2 regions of the Pseudoalteromonas sp. MTN2-4 genome follow, and region 1 is predicted to be linked to the other one. Evidence: predicted binding sites of a transcription regulator. Region 1 holds the regulator's gene; the other holds the start of a gene.
The links. Region 1 encodes ArgR, which controls arginine synthesis, uptake and breakdown. Its sites were predicted from a motif close to ANTGAATANNTATTCANT; they were not measured.
Positions count from the first base shown of each region.

Region 2: ACGHEH_RS18530 (aspartate aminotransferase family protein) is a predicted target of ArgR. The motif match lies at 6,880-6,897, and genes of this name have one in related genera.

Region 1 covers NZ_BTGK01000001.1:932,249-941,981, forward strand. Annotated here, with positions in the region: gene ACGHEH_RS04420 (peptidoglycan DD-metalloendopeptidase family protein) at 7-1,341, shown strand; gene mdh (malate dehydrogenase) at 1,587-2,528, opposite strand; gene argR (transcriptional regulator ArgR) at 2,826-3,293, shown strand; gene ACGHEH_RS04435 (Dyp-type peroxidase) at 3,290-4,207, opposite strand; gene ACGHEH_RS04440 (ABC transporter ATP-binding protein) at 4,235-5,266, opposite strand; gene ACGHEH_RS04445 (ABC transporter permease) at 5,263-6,897, opposite strand; gene ACGHEH_RS04450 (Fe(3+) ABC transporter substrate-binding protein) at 6,897-7,901, opposite strand; gene ACGHEH_RS04455 (tRNA-uridine aminocarboxypropyltransferase) at 8,594-9,262, opposite strand; gene ACGHEH_RS04460 (GNAT family N-acetyltransferase) at 9,331-9,733, shown strand, end outside.
Region 2 covers NZ_BTGK01000010.1:70,900-80,632, reverse strand. Annotated here, with positions in the region: gene ACGHEH_RS18560 (TonB-dependent receptor) at 1-920, shown strand, start outside; gene speD (adenosylmethionine decarboxylase) at 1,029-1,838, opposite strand; gene ACGHEH_RS18550 (OsmC family protein) at 1,938-2,336, opposite strand; gene ACGHEH_RS18545 (DUF3802 family protein) at 2,418-2,753, opposite strand; gene astD (succinylglutamate-semialdehyde dehydrogenase) at 2,907-4,379, opposite strand; gene astA (arginine N-succinyltransferase) at 4,395-5,411, opposite strand; gene ACGHEH_RS18530 (aspartate aminotransferase family protein) at 5,481-6,692, opposite strand; gene ACGHEH_RS18525 (HDOD domain-containing protein) at 6,992-8,167, opposite strand; gene ACGHEH_RS18520 (anthranilate synthase component II) at 8,202-8,789, opposite strand; gene trpS (tryptophan--tRNA ligase) at 8,846-9,733, opposite strand, start outside.

The DNA of each region.
Region 1 (9,733 bases):
CGCGTTATGGTTCACGTTGTTCATAAGCTTCCTAAAAAACACAAACTGCTTATTCTTACCTGCATTTCTGTCATGCTGATAATTGCTTTATGGCCGTCAGAAAAGGCAACTGCATCAAGAGACAGTGACAAAAAAGCACTCGAAGTTGGAAAACGTTACGAATTACCCGTAAAAGTTTCTGAAAATGAAGAACAGCTTACAACTTTAAGTTCACCAGCAGAAGTTCAAGTACCAGAAAAAACCACAATTGATACCCTTGAATTCAATGACTTTGAAGTAAAGCATGGCGATAGCCTTGCGGTACTTTTCAAACGTGCAGGCTTTTCAGCGCAAACTTTACATAAGTTAGTTAACACCAATGCTGAAACACGCAAACTGACTAAAATCCACCCCGGTGAAGTGTTAAGTTTTGCAAAAAATACCGAAGGTGAGTTAACCCACCTTAAATATGTGCTTTCGAAAACAGATACTTTGTTAGTATCGTTAGATGAAGAGCAAAAATATCAAACAGCGATTCACAGCAAAGAAATCGAAACAGTCAATCAAAGCGCTGGCGGTAAAATTAAATCAAGCTTCTGGACAGCTGGTATTTCGGCTGGCTTATCCGAGCGTCAAATTATGAACTTTGCAGACATCTTTGGTTGGGATATCGATTTTGCCAATGACATTCGCAAAGACGATACCTTTGCTTTGGTTTACGAGACCCATTATGTCGATGGTGAGCTGATCGGAAATGGTAAAATCATCGCCGCTGAGTTTATTAATCAAGGTGAACGTTTTAGCGCGATTCGTCACACCGACGGTAATTTCTACACACCAGAAGGCCGCAGTATGCGTAAAGCCTTTTTGCGCGCCCCAGTTAATTTTAAATATATCAGCTCTAACTTTAACCCGCGCCGTAAGCACCCTGTCACGGGTAGGGTATCAGCGCACCGAGGCATCGATTATGCTGCACGTGTTGGTACACCTGTTGTTTCATCAGGTAATGGTAAGGTGACTAAATCTGGGTATAACAAACTCAATGGTAACTATGTGTTTATCCAACATGGTAGTCAGTACGTCACTAAGTACCTACACCTAAACAAGCGTATGGTTAAAACAGGTCAGAAAGTAAAGCAGGGTCAAAAGATTGGTACTGTTGGTGCAACTGGTCGTGTAACTGGTGCGCATTTACACTATGAGTTTTTAGTAAATGGGGTTCACCGCAACCCGAAAACCGTTAAATTACCTAAGTCTGAACCGCTGCCGAAAACTGAACTGGCTAAGTTCAAACCAGTTGCCAAAGACTTACTTGCTCAGCTAGAGCGCTCAAGAGAACTTAGATTAGCACTGAATAACTGACTCTTTATAACTCTTACCAAATTAAAAAAGCAGCGCTGTAGCTGCTTTTTTAATGACATGAAATTACCTAGCCTAGATTATGGCTTCCGCTTCTCGCTTCTCGCTTCTCGCTTCTCGCTTCTCGCTTCTCGCTTCTCGCTTCTCGCTTCTCGCTTCTCGAGTTTAAAACCAACATAGTGATAGCAAACAAATTTCAGGCATAAAAAAACCCGCCGAAGCGGGTTTTTAAAACTTTCAGATTGCGATTATTGCGCAGCCATGAAGTCGATACCTTCTTGGATATCTTTGTTTAATGTTTCTAGCATGTCGTTCTTTGCTTTCTCTTCGAACGCGCTTAGCTCGCCGTAAGAAAGAATTTCTTCAACACCGTTTGTACCTAAACGTACTGGGTGTGCGAAGTATGCTGCGTCACCGTTCTCAACTGCAACGTATGCATAATCAACAACGTTTTGCTCGCCTTGAAGACCTTTTACTAGTGAGAAGCAGAAACGTGCTGCTGCTGCACCCATTGAAAGTGTCGCTGAACCACCACCCGCTTTCGCGTTAACAACTTCAGTACCCGCGTTTTGGATACGTGGAGTAAGTGCTGCAACTTCTTCTTCAGTGAACTCAACACCTTCAACTTGAGAAAGTAAAGGAAGAATAGTAGTACCTGAGTGACCACCAATAACTGGTACTTTAACTTCAGATACGTCAACACCTTTCAGTTCAGCAACGAATGCTTCTGAACGGATAACGTCTAGAGTTGTTACACCGAATACACGTGATGCTTCATAAGTACCCGCTTTTTTGAATACTTCAGCAACGATTGGTACAGTGCCGTTTACTGGGTTAGTGATAACACCAACTAGTGCTTTAGGACAGTTACGTACGATACCTTCAGCAAGTGTCTTGATGATACCAGCATTAACATTGAAAAGGTCAGCACGGTCCATACCTGGCTTACGAGGCATACCAGCTGGGATAAGAACAATGTCAGCACCCGCTAGCGCTGCGTCAAGATCATCTGCACCAAAACCTGCAACTTTAACTGCAGTTGGGATGTGAGATAGGTCTACAGCAACACCAGGAACAACTGGCGCTACGTCGTATAGAGATAGCTCAGAACCTGCAGGAAGGCCATTTTTAAGAAGTAAAGATAGAGCTTGACCGATACCGCCAGCGGCACCTAATACAGCAACTTTCATGTGGAATTCTCCATAATTTGAAGGTGGAATTGTGTGTGCTGTAAAGATAATGAAAAGTGCAGGTAAAAACAAATTTATCGACGCTATTTTAAGGTTTTTTTCGACTATAGTTGTAAAATATTGCTTTCAGCGTGCAAGCTCGCTTTACACTTCAAAATATTCATTCCTGTGTTTCTAAAAATGCCTTACCACTTAAGCAAATCTTGCAATCAATTCACTTTGTTTTTTAATTGCAAAGTTGGGTCTGGATTCAGAATTGTGTAAAATCTAAGTAATATTTAATAAACGAGTTCAATTATGCAAGCAAACGAGAAGCAAGAAGCGCTGATAAAGGCATTCAAAGCACTATTAAAAGAAGAAAACTTTGGCTCGCAGGGTGAAATTGTCGATGCCCTGAAAGATCAAGGCTTTGATAATGTAAGTCAAAGTAAAGTGTCACGTATGCTAAGTAAGTTTGGTGCGGTAAGAACTCGTAACGCAAAACAAGAAATGGTTTACTGCTTACCGGCAGAAATGGGCGTACCAACGGCAAAAAGCCCATTAAGACAATTAGTGATTGATATCATGCACAATGAAATGATGATCATCATCCGTACCAGCCCAGGTGCAGCTCAACTGATTGCTCGCTTACTAGACTCTCTAGGTACTGCTGATGGCGTATTAGGTACCATTGCCGGTGACGATACTATTTTTATTGCACCAGCTAAAATCTCTGAGATAGATGTAACACTTGAGAAAGTAAAAACCTTGTTCGACAACGTTTAACTTTCACCTAATTGCGCCATATTTTGCAGAAACTGCACAGATGGCGCAAAAAACGCAGCCCCCATATCGGCCTGACAATAATCTAGCCACGCATCGTAGTGTTGTTCATTTCCTACTCGTGTCGCTAACAACTTCTCAAAAGCACTGCCCTTTGCGGCACAACTCACCCATAAAGAGCCTTGCTCAAACACATCTCCGAACGGCATACTTTGCTCAAGCAACAGTGGTAAGTTGTCTGCATTGTTAAGCTCAGATAGAGCTGCGTGATTATTAGACAAAGGAACCTCTAGCTTTTTATTTTCTAAACGAGAGCGCCCCATAATAGCTTCTTGGTCATTCAGACTTAGTTGTTGCCAACGGTTTAGATCAAACTTCACTCGCTGCACATGAATGTAGCTACCTTGGTCTTCAAAGCTTTCAGGATCATGAACTAAAGCCACTTGACGCTTAAAACGTCCATGAGGCGTATTAGCGCCATAAATAAAGCCGTTAAAGTCTCTGCCATCTAAAAAACGAAAAGTGCGGATATGTGCAACCAATTCTACTTTGCCTGCCAACATATGCCTGACACTTTGAGCAAATAGATGATTCACATCTTCTCTGTCAGATCGGATCACATACAACAAATCAAATGGTTGAGTGTGCATTAGGTGCTCGTGAGAGCGAATATGCGGAAAGCTTTTTAACTCTTTAGGAATACATTCAGGATATATATGCGGCCAGTATTGTGCCCCAATGGCCACAAAGCTAGATACCATAGACTCAGAGAAACGGTCGCTCAACTCTGACTGTAAGCGTTCACATTGCCCTAATGCTGCTCTAACGGCTTCATCTTGACCATCCAGTACATTAAAAAACAAATGTAGTCCATGCAGATTTGCCTCTGCACACACTCCTGACTGCGGCTGAGCCATGGCACCCCAAGTTATAATAAGTAATGACTATGAAAAGAAATTTACCGCATGTGGCTTTATTTTAAAAGTCACAGGCTCATTAATATTCAGGGCATGTTCACTTTCGACTGGCACTTCGATAACTTGCTCTGCCACTTTTATTTGATAAATAAACTCAGTCCCTATAAAGCGCGATTGCAGAATTTCGACGTCATTTGTCTCGCCATTTTCTAGCTGTATATGAGCTGGTCGAATATAAATTTGTCCAGAGCCTTGCGCATTCCCACACACTTTGGTCGAAGTAAGTTTGCCAAATGCAGTGGTGAACTCGCATTTATCTTCAGCCTGCGCTGGAATATAAATGCCCTGCCCCAAGAATTCTGCCACTTCTTTACAAGCTGGCTGCTCAAACAATGTTTTAGCATCGCCTAATTGGGCTATTTTACCTTTATGCATTACAGCCAGTTTATCTGCAAAAGCAAAGGCCTCTTCTTTTGAATGACTCACAAAGATAGCTGAGACCTTTTGATCTTTTATGATCTGTCGAATGTCATTGATAAGTTGGAAGCGCACTTGCGCATCAATATTCGAAAAAGGCTCGTCAAGCAGTAACAAGTTGGGTTTATAAGCAAGCGCTCTTGCAATGGCGACACGTTGTTGCTGACCACCTGAAAGTTCATGAGGATAACGTTGTGCAAATTCAGATAAGTGCACAAGCTCCAGCATTTCATTTACGCGTACTTGTTTGTCAGCCTTATTAAACTTGTTTAGGCCAAACGCGATATTTTGAGCAACCGTTAAGTGAGGAAATAACGCATAATCCTGAAACATCATGCCAATATTACGATGCTGTGGCGCTATAAACTCCGTGTTGTCACTCATGGTTTTACCATGAATAACAATTTGACCTTGCTGAGGGATTAATAAACCTGCCACGGCTTTTAAAGTGGTGGTTTTGCCGCATCCACTGGCTCCCAATAAGCAAACAATTTCATTTTCGGCGACTTCTAAATCTAAATTTTCAATCACTTTTTGGCCGTCGTATTGATAGCTTAAGTTTTTTAGAGACAAACTACTCATGAATTATGCTGCTCCATTGAGCGATTAACAAAATACAAAGGCACTAAGCCAACAAGAACAATAAATAATGCAGAAATGGACGCAAGCTCTAACTGTTCGTCACTCACATATTGAAATACATGGGTTGCCAAGGTTTCAAAATTGAAAGGACGAAGTAGTAAGGCAGCAGGAAGCTCTTTCATACATTCGATAAATACCAATAACACAGCAGTTAAAATGCCCCCGCGTAAAAGTGGGATATGCACACTACTTAGCATTTGCGCAAAATTCTTACCCATACTTTGGCTTGCCATATCAAGCGACGGACTAATTCGTACATAGCTAGCTTCAACTGCGCCTTGAGCAATGGCATAAAAACGCACCACATAAGCAAATACCATGGCAAAAATAGTACCGCTAAAAAGCAGACCAGGCTCAAATGCAGTGCCTTCTAACCACTCATTTAACTTAGTATCAAGCAAAGTAAGCGGCAGTAAAACCGCAATCGCTAATACTGTTCCAGGTAATGCATAGCCTGTGCTTGATACACGCCCTGGCAAGGCCTTAGACTTTTGTTCACCAATGCGCTGATAAAACAATACGATAATACTTAAAGCGATTGCGATAACGCTTACCCATAAAGAAATCTTTAAGCTCTGCAAAGCATATAAGAAAAACTCAGCGTTCCATGCTTGATCGAAATAATCTATTGAATAACTGACGAGTACACCAACCGGTAAGGCAAAAGCAAAAAACAACACCACAATACAATAGATACTGGCAAGCCAAGCATACTTGCCTGAAAGCATATATAAATGCGTGTCGTTTACGGCACTTTGTCTTTCATGCACTGTGGTATTTTTACGGCTTATTTTTTCTAGTGTGATGGCCACAAATAAGAACAACAACATGATCCCAGAAATTTTCGCAGCCGCAGTCAACGAGTAATAGCCGAGCCAAGTATCATACACGGCCGTTGTAAGTGTGCTGACAGCAAAATAATGCACTGTAGCAAAGTCTGCCATGGTTTCCATACTGATCAAAGCAAGCGCTGCGACAATCGCGCCTCTTGCAAGAGGTAAACTCACCTTGAAGAAGCTTTGTAGTGGGCTCATACCCATTAGTTGGCTAGCTTGCAATAACTTGAATGACTGCTCACGCAAAGCAGTTTTAAAAATAAGGTAGAGGTAAGGATATAAAACCAATGCAATCATCACGATTGCCCCGCCTAATGTGCGAATATCAAAGAACCAATAGTCATCCGGCGATTGCCATCCAAACCAGTCTCTTAAGGCAATTTGTACAGGCCCTGCGTAATCAAATAAATCGGTATAGACATAGGCAATAATATAGGTTGGCATTGCTAAAGGTAGCATCAGCGCCCATTCGAAGTATTTTTTCCCGGGAAATTGACAATAAGCAGTAAGCCAGCCGAGCGGTAATGCAATTAAGCAACTTAAGAGGAGCACGCCGGCAATGAGTACTAGGGTGTTATAAATATAATCCCAAAGCACGGTATCCCACAGGTGGGTAAAAACATCAGAGTCGCCTTGCAGCGACTCGAAGATTAAAAATGCCAGTGGTGCTGATAAGCAAGCGCCTATCAGCCAAGCAAAAACCTGCCATTTAGACAGAGAAAATAATGATTGCATTAAAGATCAAATTTTACCTCATCGATTAGCTTAAGCGCTAAAGGACGGTATTTACTAATTTCTGACAATGGTAAGTTGTCTTCCTTAAACTCACCCCAAGATGCCACAAGTTCAGAAAGCGCCACACCTGGTTTAACTGGATATTCCATATTCATTGACGCATACATATTTTGCGCCTTATTGTCCGTCATAAACTCAATAAGTTTCAAGGCGTTTTCTTTATTTTTCGAATATTTAGTTAGGACAACACCCGAAACATTTAAGTGAGCGCCTCGATTTGTTTGGTTCGGGAAGTTGATATAAACAGAATCAGCCCATGGCTTTTGCTTTTCATCTTGCAGCATCTTGCCAAAGTAATAGCTATTACCTAATGCAAGATCACATAAGCCCTCTTTCACTGCTTTAACTTGCGCTCTGTCATTACCTTGTGGTTTTCTTGCTAAATTTGCTTTAACCCCTTCAAGCCATGATTTAGTCTCGGCTTCACCATGATGCGCGACCATAGATGCAACTAGCCCTAAATTATAAGGGTGCTTACCAGAGCGAGTACAAATTTTGCCTTTATACTTTACATCAGCCAATTCTTCATAAGTTAACGCATCTAATTTTCCTAAGCGCTCTTTTGACGAATATACGTTACGAACACGCTTGGTCAGTGCAACCCACTGGCCTTCTGGATCACGAAAGCTTGCAGGAATATTTTTGGTTACGGCGTCGCTCTTAATCGGCTGCGTTAGATCCATCGACTCTAACTGCATTAAAGCACTGAAGTTAGATGTTAAAACAACATCAGCACGGCTATGCTTACCTTCACGCTTAACTCTTTCAATTAGACCTTTTTTTGCAAAGACCACATTCGTTTTAATACCAGTTTGCTTAGTAAAATCATCAAGAATAGGTTGAATTAGAAAAGGCTGACGGAAAGAATAAATGTTGATTTCTTCGGCTGCCATAGCAGGCAAACACGTGACAGTTGAGAGTAGAATAGCCAATGCTTTTTTCATAAGGCCTCCAAAGCCAAACAATAATTATTATCAACTAATTTTAACTATTCTAGTTTCAAAGTACACCCTTTTACTGATTAAAAACTGTAACTTGTTTTTCTATTCAGGTCTAATTAGCAGCTTAATATGTAAGAGATCTCTTACTTTAACTGTCGCTTTGAAGTAAAACCTAGCTCAACAAAACAACAACAATAAAATTAATCATTATTTATCATAAACTTGAAAACTTACTACCAATTCAGCTCTCGAAATAATTAAATTTTTAATCTTTTTTAACTTCGCTATTCCATTAAACTTTTATCATATTTTCAGGAAGCCAGTGATGGCAGTAAATCACATGATGTGTAATGGACTGTAATAGTTAATTATTGCCAAATACGGTTTAATTAACTTATGGAACAACAGGATGGGCGCTCAAGGTGAGCCATACTGGATGTATATAGGATTTAATGGAGCCATGATGGCCTAATTTGTTATGGATAACGGCAGGAAGCTCGGATAAGGGCATATGGATGTTTGGCATGAAGCCAATGAAGGACACTACAGGAAGTAGTACTTGCTTAACTATAAAAATGCGAGTGAAAGGACATTGATTGTATGGAGTTGATCAGCTCAAAACACAAGCAGGACGCTTAGAAGATTCCGTCAACGCGGCTCATAGAGCCGCGTTTCTTCGTTTAGCGGCTATGAGTTTAACTTAAACTTCTTTTTCCTTTTAAGTAAGCATCTCTAAAATCAATAAAGTGAGCTGTTAACTTCTCTGCAGCAGAGCTTTCTCCTGCTTCAGCTAATATGACACACGCGACCTCTGCAGTACCTAGCTGATGAGCATGCGGAGCAACTCTAAGTTTATAATCTGATAGAGAATCAGGTGACACAGAAAGAACCGGGAAAGTATCTAAATACTCACTCTTTCTAAACATTTTCTTCGCTTCACGCCATGTTCCATCTAAAAAAATAAACAATGGCTTTTTAGACTCAACACGTTCAATTTTAGTAATAACGCGTTCAGGCTCTGTGCTATCAGCGGGGAAAACGACAATTGGCTGATAGCTTGGATCTTTTAGAAGCGATAGCAATGCCTCATCTGGCTCAGTCCTATCCCAACGGAAAGCGTAATTATCAGGCACCACATCTGCGATTAAACGACCCGTATTTGAGGGCTTAAAACTTTCATTGTGATACATTAATAGGCACACTGCACTTTGACATTCTTCGGCAACTTGAAGCTTGTCACAGATACACAAATGTTCAGAAAGCAAACAAGCTTCACAGCGGGATAGTTTCGAACCGCGCGCTTTAAACTCTCGCTTGGCCGCAGCAATTTGCTTTTGACGTAGAATTAATACTGAATTTTTCACTAATGCCCCTTAGATTACAAGCCTCATATTGTAATCAACTAAATTAATAAAAGCAGTAGGGAACTCAAATGAAGATACAAAACTCGCAAAGATTACGTTATCGACTCATGGATAAAAATGATGCCGATTTGCTATTCGAATTGGACCAAGATCCTGCAGTCATGAAATATTTAACGCATGGTAAGCCTAATTCGATGCAGACGATTAGAGAGGTTTTCATTCCTCGCTTAGATCAGTTCACAAATTTAGAAAAAGGTTGGGGCTTATGGCAAGTAAATACCTTAGAAGAGGATCTGTTCATTGGTTGGATATTAGTTCGTCCGATGGGCTTTTTTACAGGTCAGCGTAACGACTGTAATTTAGAGCTGGGCTGGCGCTTTAAGCAAATGAGTTGGGGCAAGGGTTATGCGACTGAAGCTGCACAACATATAGCTAATACACTCGCTACTGACAAAGCATACGCCGCTTTTT
Region 2 (9,733 bases), on a different contig from region 1:
ATGGCCAAAAAGTAACATCAATCGCAAAAGATGTTGAGCTGATCACCGGATTACGTGCAGAAAGCTATGAAGCTGACTACAAAGACAACAATGGCTTTTCAGAAACAACCGATAAAACCATGCTAGGCGGCAAGGTTGCGCTAGAGTATCAAGTTGTACCACGTACAATGATCTACACCAGCCTATCTCGTGGCTACAAAATCGGGGGGGTAAACGGCGAGGCACTTGCGAAAGCGAAAGATGAAAACCTAAATATTCAGCCAGAGAACTACACCTTTGATCCTGAATATTTATGGAATGCAGAGTTCGGTGTAAAAGGCCAATCTGAAGATAAAAGCCATACCTTGCGTGTAACTGCTTTCTACATGAAGCGTGACGATATGCAATTAAAGCAATGGCAAGTTCAAGACCAACAATTCGCTGGATATTTAGATAATGCCAGCTCAGGTAAAAACTATGGCTTTGAAGTAGAAGGCACTAAACAATATACAGAGCGCCTTGCACTTAACTATAGTTTTGGCTATTTACGTTCGAAAATTAAAGGCTTCACCACTTCTAATGGCATCGACCAACACGGTAGAGATCAAGCCCAAGCACCTAAATATCAATATGCGTTCAGCTTTAACTATGCGCTAACAGATAACTTAGAAGCGCAACTTGGCTTTGAGGGCAAAGATAGTTATTACTTCTCAGACAGTCATAACGACCAAGCACCTAATCAAAATCTAATTAATGCAAGTGTAAGCTACTACAATGAAAACTGGTCACTGACCGCTTGGGGTAGAAACCTAGCTGATAGAGATGTGCCTGTTCGCGGCTTTGAGTTCGGTAATAACCCACTTAAAGAGTACGCGACTGAAAATTACTACCAGTATGGCGAGCCTCGCCTCGTCGGTTTGACGTTTAAATACGAGTTATAAATGAAATACCTTGTGGCATAAAGCACGGGGTATTTTTATCTCGCCAATAAAATTTTAGGCACAAAAAAGCGCGCAATTAAAATGCGCGCTTTTCTTTTTTCTGAGAGATTAACCTAATTCAGGCAGGTTACGACCATAGAATACTTCTTGGATCTCACGCTCTACTTTCGCGCGGATTTCTTTTTCTTCTTCTGCACTTAAATCATCTGTGCTTAAGCCGAATAGATAAGTATTTAAATCAGTCTCTTTTAACATCATTTTAGTGTGGAATAAGTTTTCTTGGAAAACATTCACGTCCACCATGTGATACGCTTCTTTGGTATCTTCAGTCATGTAATTCTGGATTGAATGAATTGCATGATCAATGTAGTGTTTTACCCCTGTGATATCACGCGTAAAACCACGTACACGGTAATCGATTGTCACCACATCCGACTCTAGAGAATGGATTAAGAAGTTCAACGCTTTAAGTGGAGAGATTACGCCACAGGTTGATACTTCGATGTCTGCACGGAATGTACAAATACCATCGTTAGGGTGCGCTTCAGGATAAGTGTGAACACAGATGTGACTCTTATCTAAATGTGCAACCACTGACTCAGGAAGTGGTCCAGGTGTTTCGTTACTATCAAATGTCTGCTGCTCTACAGGTTCTTCAGACACAAGAATAGTAACACTTGCACCTTGCGGATCATAGTCTTGGCGAGCAATGTTCAGAACATTTGCACCAATGATATCTACTACTTCTTTTAGAATATCCGTTAGGCGATCAGCGCTATATTGCTCATCAATGTATTCTAAATATTCTTTACGCTGTTGCTCCGTTTTAGCGTAACAAATGTCATAGATACTAAAGCTTAAACTTTTCGTTAAGTTATTAAAGCCATGGAGCTTAATTTTATCAAAGGGCTTGTTCACTATACTCAACCTTTAAACAATAAATCTGCAACGCAGAACTCAAAGAGGGCGGATTTTATACGAAAAATCCGCACTGAAAAAGCGTTATTTTGCAACGCTTTAAACAACCTCATGACTGTGAGTAATTTCTACTGTTTTATCAAGCATTAAGGCCACAGAACAGTACTTCTCAGCAGACAGCTGAACCGCGCGTGCAAGGTGCTTTTCAGAAACATTTTTACCGGTAACTACAAAGTGTAGATTTATTTTGGTAAATACTCTAGGCGCACTTTCAGCGCGCTCAGCTGTTAGCTTAACTTCAACATTCTCAACCTGTTGTTTTGCTTTTTTTAGAATGCTCACCACATCCACCGATGAACAGCAACCCGTCGACATTAAGACCATTTCCATTGGGCTTGGCGCAGTACCATCAGCGCCTGTGTCAAATACCACATTATGGCCAGACTGTGAGCGGCCAATGAAAGTATCGCCATCAACCCACTTAATATTTGCTTCCATTTTTTACCTCTATAAATACAAACACCGCCTTCAAGCGGCGGTGTTATAAAATGCTATAAACTGTTTGAGACTGCAATTATTTTAGAGCGCGGCGTCGAATAAGTTTTTAACCAAACCTGCAAACTCTTCAATAAACTCTCGTTGCTCTTTGGTCACTCGTTGCTCTGTCACGCTAGACAGCACTTCTTGCAAGTCATAGACGATACCATCTACCTCACGGACAATTAAGCTGCGTTGCTCAGTTGATAACTCTGTGTTTTGCTCACAGATTTTAATTACATACTCAGCGATGACATCTTCAATTAACTCCATCACCCTTGGTGCACCCGGTTCAATCTCACCAGGCTTTTCAAACAAGGTTAAATTGTGGGTTAAGTACATTACTAACTCATCATAGCCCTGTTTATCTAATACCATAGTTTGTCCACCTGAAACTCTCAAAGCATCTCCTATTGATTTAAGCAGAAACTCACCTGCATTGCTACTTTTACAGCTAACGGATGAAAAAAAAGCAGCCTAAGCTGCTTTTTTTAATACTTTTATTCTACCTAAATAGATAGAGACTGTGAATTAGTCGATTGATAAACCTGGGCTTAATGCACCTGGTAATGTCACTTTTTCTAACTCAACAGACGCTACTGGGTAAGCACAGTAATCTGCTGCATAGTATGCACTTGCTCTGTGGTTACCTGACGCGCCAATACCACCGAATGGTGCAGCACTTGATGCACCTGTAATTGGGCGGTTAAAGTTAACAATACCTGCACGAATACGACGTAAGAAGTAGTCGTAATCTTCAGCATTGTCACTTAATAGACCTGCAGATAGGCCAAAGCTTGTATCGTTCGCTTTTTCGATTGCGGCATCGAAGTCTGTGTAACGGAATACTTTTAGTAATGGACCGAAGTGCTCATCATCTGGGAAGTCAGTGACATTTGAACACTCAAGGATACCTGGTGTTACAAAACCTGTGCCTTCTTTATGTGTCAATTCGATGATAGCCTCAGCACCTAAGTCAATTAGTTGCTGTTGCGCTGCAACCATACCTGCTGCTGCTTGATTTGAGATCATAGAACCCATAAATGGCTGATCTTCATCATCGAAGTTACCGACTTTGATTGCTTTTGTTGCACGTACTAGGTGCTCAAGGATCGCATCACCCTGCTCGCCTGCAGGTAAGAATAACTTACGCGCACAAGTACAACGTTGACCGCTTGAGATAAATGCAGATTGAATAATGTCGTGAACAACCGCTTTCGTATCAGACGCATTTTTTACGATTAATGGGTTATTACCACCCATTTCTAGCGCAAGAATTTTACCTGGCTGACCAGCAAACTGCTCATGAAGGATATGACCTGTACGAGAAGAGCCAGTAAAGAACAAGCCATCGATACCACGGTGAGAAGCAAGTGCTTTACCTGTTTCTACTTCACCTTGTACTAGGTTGATCACACCTGCTGGAAGGCCTGCTTTTTCCCAAAGTTTAAGTGTAAGCTCAGCAACATAAGGTGTTAGTTCTGATGGCTTAAAGATAACCGTGTTACCCGCTAACAATGCAGGCACGATGTGACCATTTGGTAAGTGACCAGGGAAGTTATATGGGCCAAATACAGCTACAACACCATGTGCTTTGTGGCGAATAACCGCGCGGCCAACTGGCATTGCGTTTTCAACCACACCTGTACGCTCATGGTATGCTTTTTCTGAAATGGCAATTTTACCAACCATAGCACCCGCTTCAGTACGCGTTTCCCATAGTGGCTTACCGGTTTCTTTCGCAATCGCAATTGCCAGCTCTTCACTATTTTCTTTTAACTGCTCAGCAAAACGTTTAACAACCTCTAAACGCGCTTCAAATGCCATGTCGCTCCAGCTATAAAAAGCTTCACGCGCTGACTTTACAGCTGAATCAACTTGCTCAGCCGTTGCTGAGTTTGCTTGCCAAATAACTTCGTTATTTGCTGGGTTCAGTGATGAGAATGCCTCACCTTGACCTGCTAACCATTCACCATTAATAAATTGTGCGGCATGTGTTGTCATAATAAATCTCTATTTTTATATAGTTGCGATGCTGACTTTGTCACCATCCACTAAATTCAATGCGTTTGCCAACTCTGCTGAGATAATGACGTTATCAGAATTGTCATCAATCTGAAGCTCAGCAACGGTTGCACGATACCCTTCCAGTTTATCATTTGCAATCATCACAGGTGAACCACCTGGGTTATCACCAATTGACACTGTTTTAAAGCTTGATGAACGTACAGTACGAATGTTATCTACTTTTGCTTCAACCGTCGGACCTGCGTCGAAAATATCAACATAACCGTTAAAGGTGAAACCTTCACTCTTAAGTAGCTCAATCGCTGGACGCGTATTATCGTGCACTTGGCCAATCACTTCTTGTGCTTCTTTACTCAGCAGATTCACATAAATTGGGTATTTTGGCATAAGCTCAGCAATGAACACTTTCTGACCGATACCCGTTAGGTAGTCTGCCGTTGGGAAATCCATTGAGAAGAAGTGCTCTTCAAGCCATTGCCAGAATGGGCTTTGACCATTTTCATCCGATACACCACGCATTTCAGCGATAACCGTATCTGCAAAGCGCTGCTGGTGTTGTTTGATAAACATAAAACGCGACTTTGACAATAGCTTGCCATTAAAGCCCCTACGATGCCCCTCTTTCAAGAACAAAGTACATAACTCAGTTGCGCCTGTGTAGTCGTTACATAGAGTCAGAATATCAACCGCTTTATAAACATTCAAGGTACGCGATGAGTGGATCACCTTACTCAGGTGGTAATGATAGAACGCATCATCTAAACCAACAGCGGCTTCAATCGCACTGGTACCCACTACTTCGCCAGTTTTAGTGTCTTCTAAAACAAACAAATAACCTTCATCAAAAGGGACATCCGTTTCTTTTTTGAAAGACGCTTCAGAGCGTTCGATTTTGCTTTGTAATAGCGCTTCATTATTAGGTAATGAAGTAAAGCCATGACCTGATTCATGGGCAATTTTTAAAAGCGCTGGATAGTCGCTTTGCTGGATTGGGCGAAGGATCATCATGAGTCCGCTTACTCCTAAAAAGTTAACTTGACGGTAGACAAGGCCAAGCAAGCTTGGCCACTCAAGGAATTAAGCGTTTGCAGCTACAACTGCAGCAACTGCTTTTTCGAAACGAGCCATACCTTCACGGATATCCGCTTCAGGAATAACCAATGATGGCGTGAAGCGAACAACATCAGCGCCTGCCACAAGTGACATCACACCTTCTTTCACGCCTGCGACTAAAAACTCTTTCGCGCGGCCTTTGTATGTTTCGTTTACAACACCACCTAATAATAGACCTTTACCACGAATTTCGCTGAATACGTTGTATTTGTCATTAATTGCAGTAAGTAGTTCACGGAATAGTGCTTCTTTCTCTTTAACACCGTTTAAAACAGCTTCGTCATTTACCGTATCGAACGCCGCTTCTGCAACAGCACAAGCTAGCGGGTTACCACCGTAGGTTGAACCGTGTGTACCAATTTTTAAATGCTTCGCGATTTCAGTCGTTGTGATCATCGCACCGATTGGGAAACCACCGCCTAGCGCTTTTGCAGTTGTTAGAATGTCAGGAATAACATCTAAACCTTGGTAAGCGTATAGGTCACCAGTACGACCAACACCTGTTTGTACTTCATCAAAAATAAGCAACGCATTGTGCTTAGTACATAACTCGCGGACACCTTTAACAAAGTCAGCTTCTGGAGATACGATACCGCCTTCACCTTGCAGTGGCTCCATCATCACAGCACATGTGTTGTCAGAGATTAGCGCTTCAAATGCAGCTAGGTCGTTATAGTCACAGTGAACAACATCACCTGGCTTAGGACCGAAACCATCAGAATACGCAGCTTGGCCGCCCACAGTTACAGTGAAGAAAGTACGGCCGTGGAAGCCTTTGTTGAACGAAATGATTTGTGATTTGTCAGCGCCGAACTTATCAAGTGCAAAACGACGTGCCAGTTTAAGTGCTGCTTCGTTCGCTTCTGCACCTGAATTTGCAAAGTAAACTTTTTCTGCAAATGTTGCGTCTGTTAATTTTTTCGCTAAACGCAATGCAGGCTCGTTTGTCATTACATTTGATAGGTGCCAGATTTTTTCACCTTGCTCTTTAAGCGCATTGACTAATGCTGGGTGACAGTGACCTAAACAGTTAACAGCGATACCACCTGCAAAGTCGATAAACTCGCGGCCTTCTTGGTCCCAAACGCGAGAACCTTCGCCTCGAACTGGAATAACTGCTGAAGGTGCATAATTAGGTACCATTACCTGATCGAATAATTCACGATTAATAGTCATTTTCTATCCCCATAAAGTTGAGTTAGGTGCGCTAAAACTAGTATTGAGTGTAGTTAGTTCGCGGCTAAAAATAGCCGTATGGCACAAATTTCATTCACCCATTATTTCAGAAAAAAACCTTAAAGTCTCATTTAAAACTTTCATAGAGCCCTTGATATTCAAGGGTTTGGGATAGTTTTTCATAGTGAGTGAATAACTATTTAGGTGCACTCGATAGATTTGACTGTTAAGAGAAGGAAAAGCCACTAATCGAGTTAATTAGTGGCTTGAATGAATAGTCGCAAAAAAAATCTTAAATTTTACAAAATTGTTAGCTGTAAACTATTAAAGTTACATTTTGCTAGCGTAGTGAGTTCCTCATTTGATAACCCCAGGTGAGCAAACCAATGAGCTGCTTCATCCTTTTCGATAAACTGATTGTCTTTGAGGATCATATACAAACTATAACCATGTGCCTTACGCAATACCTGACTTAGAGGTAAATAATCGGCTGACTGACTATGCGATTGAGGTAAATAATTAGCTGCGAACTCTTCCATCGGTGCCATAAATGGCAAATACCTAAACGCCATCTTTTCTATTAGTTTAGCCGATAAGTTTGCAGAGTGATTGAGCAAAAGCCCCCTTAAGAAAAGCGGATCTGGTGATAGCTCCAATAGTGCAGAGTGAAGGTCTTTATGGTTTTTATCACGAGCGATGTGCACCTTTTCCTGCCAGACCTTTTCAAACGTTCTTAGATACAAGCGCGTTAAAGCGACTTTACCCACATCTAATAACACACCTAGCGTAAAAGCATGCTGCTCTTTTACACCGTTCAATTCAGCTAAATGCTTTGCTGCAATTCCCGTTGTCATACTATGATCACGGAGTTTGCGCTTTAATAAAGGAAATGGCGATGTATCGTGAGGCATCCAATGACGCATTGCAAAAGTCGGGATGACCATTTGTAAGTTTTCAAGCCCAAGATAACGAAGTGCCAGTGCAGGTGTATCAACTTTGACTGTGACACCTTTTGAGCTTTGCTTACGATATTGCGGTAAGTTAACTAAGGAAACCAGATCTCTGCCTAACCAAGTTAATTCATTAACCAAGGGCTCAATACGCCCAACCGACGCTGACTTTACGCCCAATATATCTAAAATAGTAGGCAACGCATCCTGAATACCAACAATCTCATGATAGATATTATCTATATCATCTATTTGCTTTTGAATTGATGACTCAATAATCTGATGCAGGTGATTACTGGCTTTCGCAATATATTTATGGTGACTGGTGCTACTCTCTTTACGTTTTGCAGCGGCAGCAATTTCAACCTCAAGCATAGTACGTTGCGGTATTTTCTCACCATAATTTAGATCTAGGGTATGAATATACCCTAACTGTTGCTGCGCAAAGTTATGACTAATAAACAGATCATGCGCACGTTCATTGAGTGCGATTGAAGTCCTGAGTTGCCGGGATAAGTCAGTCATTGAACGTTCTTATGTTCCTATTTTAGCGTTTCTTTTACTTAGAAAAGCGGCGAATAAAATTATTTAGTAAAGCTAACCCTTGCTCTGTGAGTATCGCTTCAGGATGAAATTGCACACCTTCTAAAGCCATTTCAGTATGGCATAAGCCCATTATTTCATCCACTTGTTGCCTGTCATTCTCTGTCCATGCAGTAATCTCAAGGTCTTCGGGCAAACGCTCTTTAACAACAATCAGTGAATGGTAGCGGCATACTGTTAAAGGGTCAGGTAAGCCTTGAAAAACGCCTTTATTTATATGGCGAATTTGCGAAGTTTTACCATGCATAACTTCTCTGGCTCTTATCACTTGGGCGCCCAAAGCTTGTGCAATCGTCTGGTGGCCAAGGCAAATCCCCAGTATTGGAAACTGCCCTTTTAATTGCTCAACAACAGACAAAGAAATGCCTGCCTCATTGGGACTACAAGGTCCAGGAGAGATCACAATATGCTCAGGGTTAAGCGCTCGTATATCAGCAATACTCAACTCATCGTTGCGTTTTACTACAACGTCTTGATCTAAGCGTTGGAAATACTGCACTAGGTTATAGGTAAACGAGTCGTAATTATCGATCATTAATAACATAGAAATTTCCATAAAAAAGCCAGGCGATAAAGCCTGGCCTAAATTATAAAACCAAATTATGGACGAGGTATGAAACCTACCGCATCATAAACCGCTTTTAGCGTTTTCTCAGCACGAGCACCTGCTTTTTCAGCACCATTACGCATGATGTTATCTAACAGCGTTTGATCTTCACGAATTTCTTTGAAACGTGCTTGAATTGGTTCGATCATATTCACCACAGCCGCAGCAGTATCTTTCTTCAAATGACCATACATTTTGTCAGCATATTCTGGCACTAAATCTTCAATCGAACGCTTAGTTGCCACTGAGAGTAAAGTTAGAAGGTTTGATACACCCGGCTTTTCATCGCGATCGAAATAAATACGCGCTTGCTCATCTGAATCAGTGACGGCTTTTTTCAGCTTCTTCTCGATTTTCTTAGGCTCGTCTAACAGCATGATGTACGCATTTGGGTTTTCATCCGACTTAGACATTTTCTTCAGTGGATCTTGCAAGCTCATCACGCGCGCGCCAAGTTCAGGGATATAAGGTTCTGGTACTTTGAAAACATCACCGTATAAATTATTAAAACGTGTTGCGATATCACGAGTTAACTCAAGGTGTTGCTTCTGATCTTCACCGACTGGTACTTGGTCAGCTTGATATAATAGGATGTCTGCAGCTTGTAACACTGGATATGAGAATAGACCCACATTTACATTGTTAGAATGCTTTGAAGACTTATCCTTAAACTGCGTCATGCGGTTTAGTTCGCCCATTTGCGCGTAGCAATTAAGTACCCATGACAACTGTGCATGTTCAGGCACTTGAGATTGTACAAATAACGCTGATTTCTCAGGGTCAATACCACATGCAGCGTACAATGCAACGCCGTCTAACACGCGCTCGCGTAGCATTTTAGGATCTTGGCGAACTGTGATTGCGTGTAAATCTACTAGCAT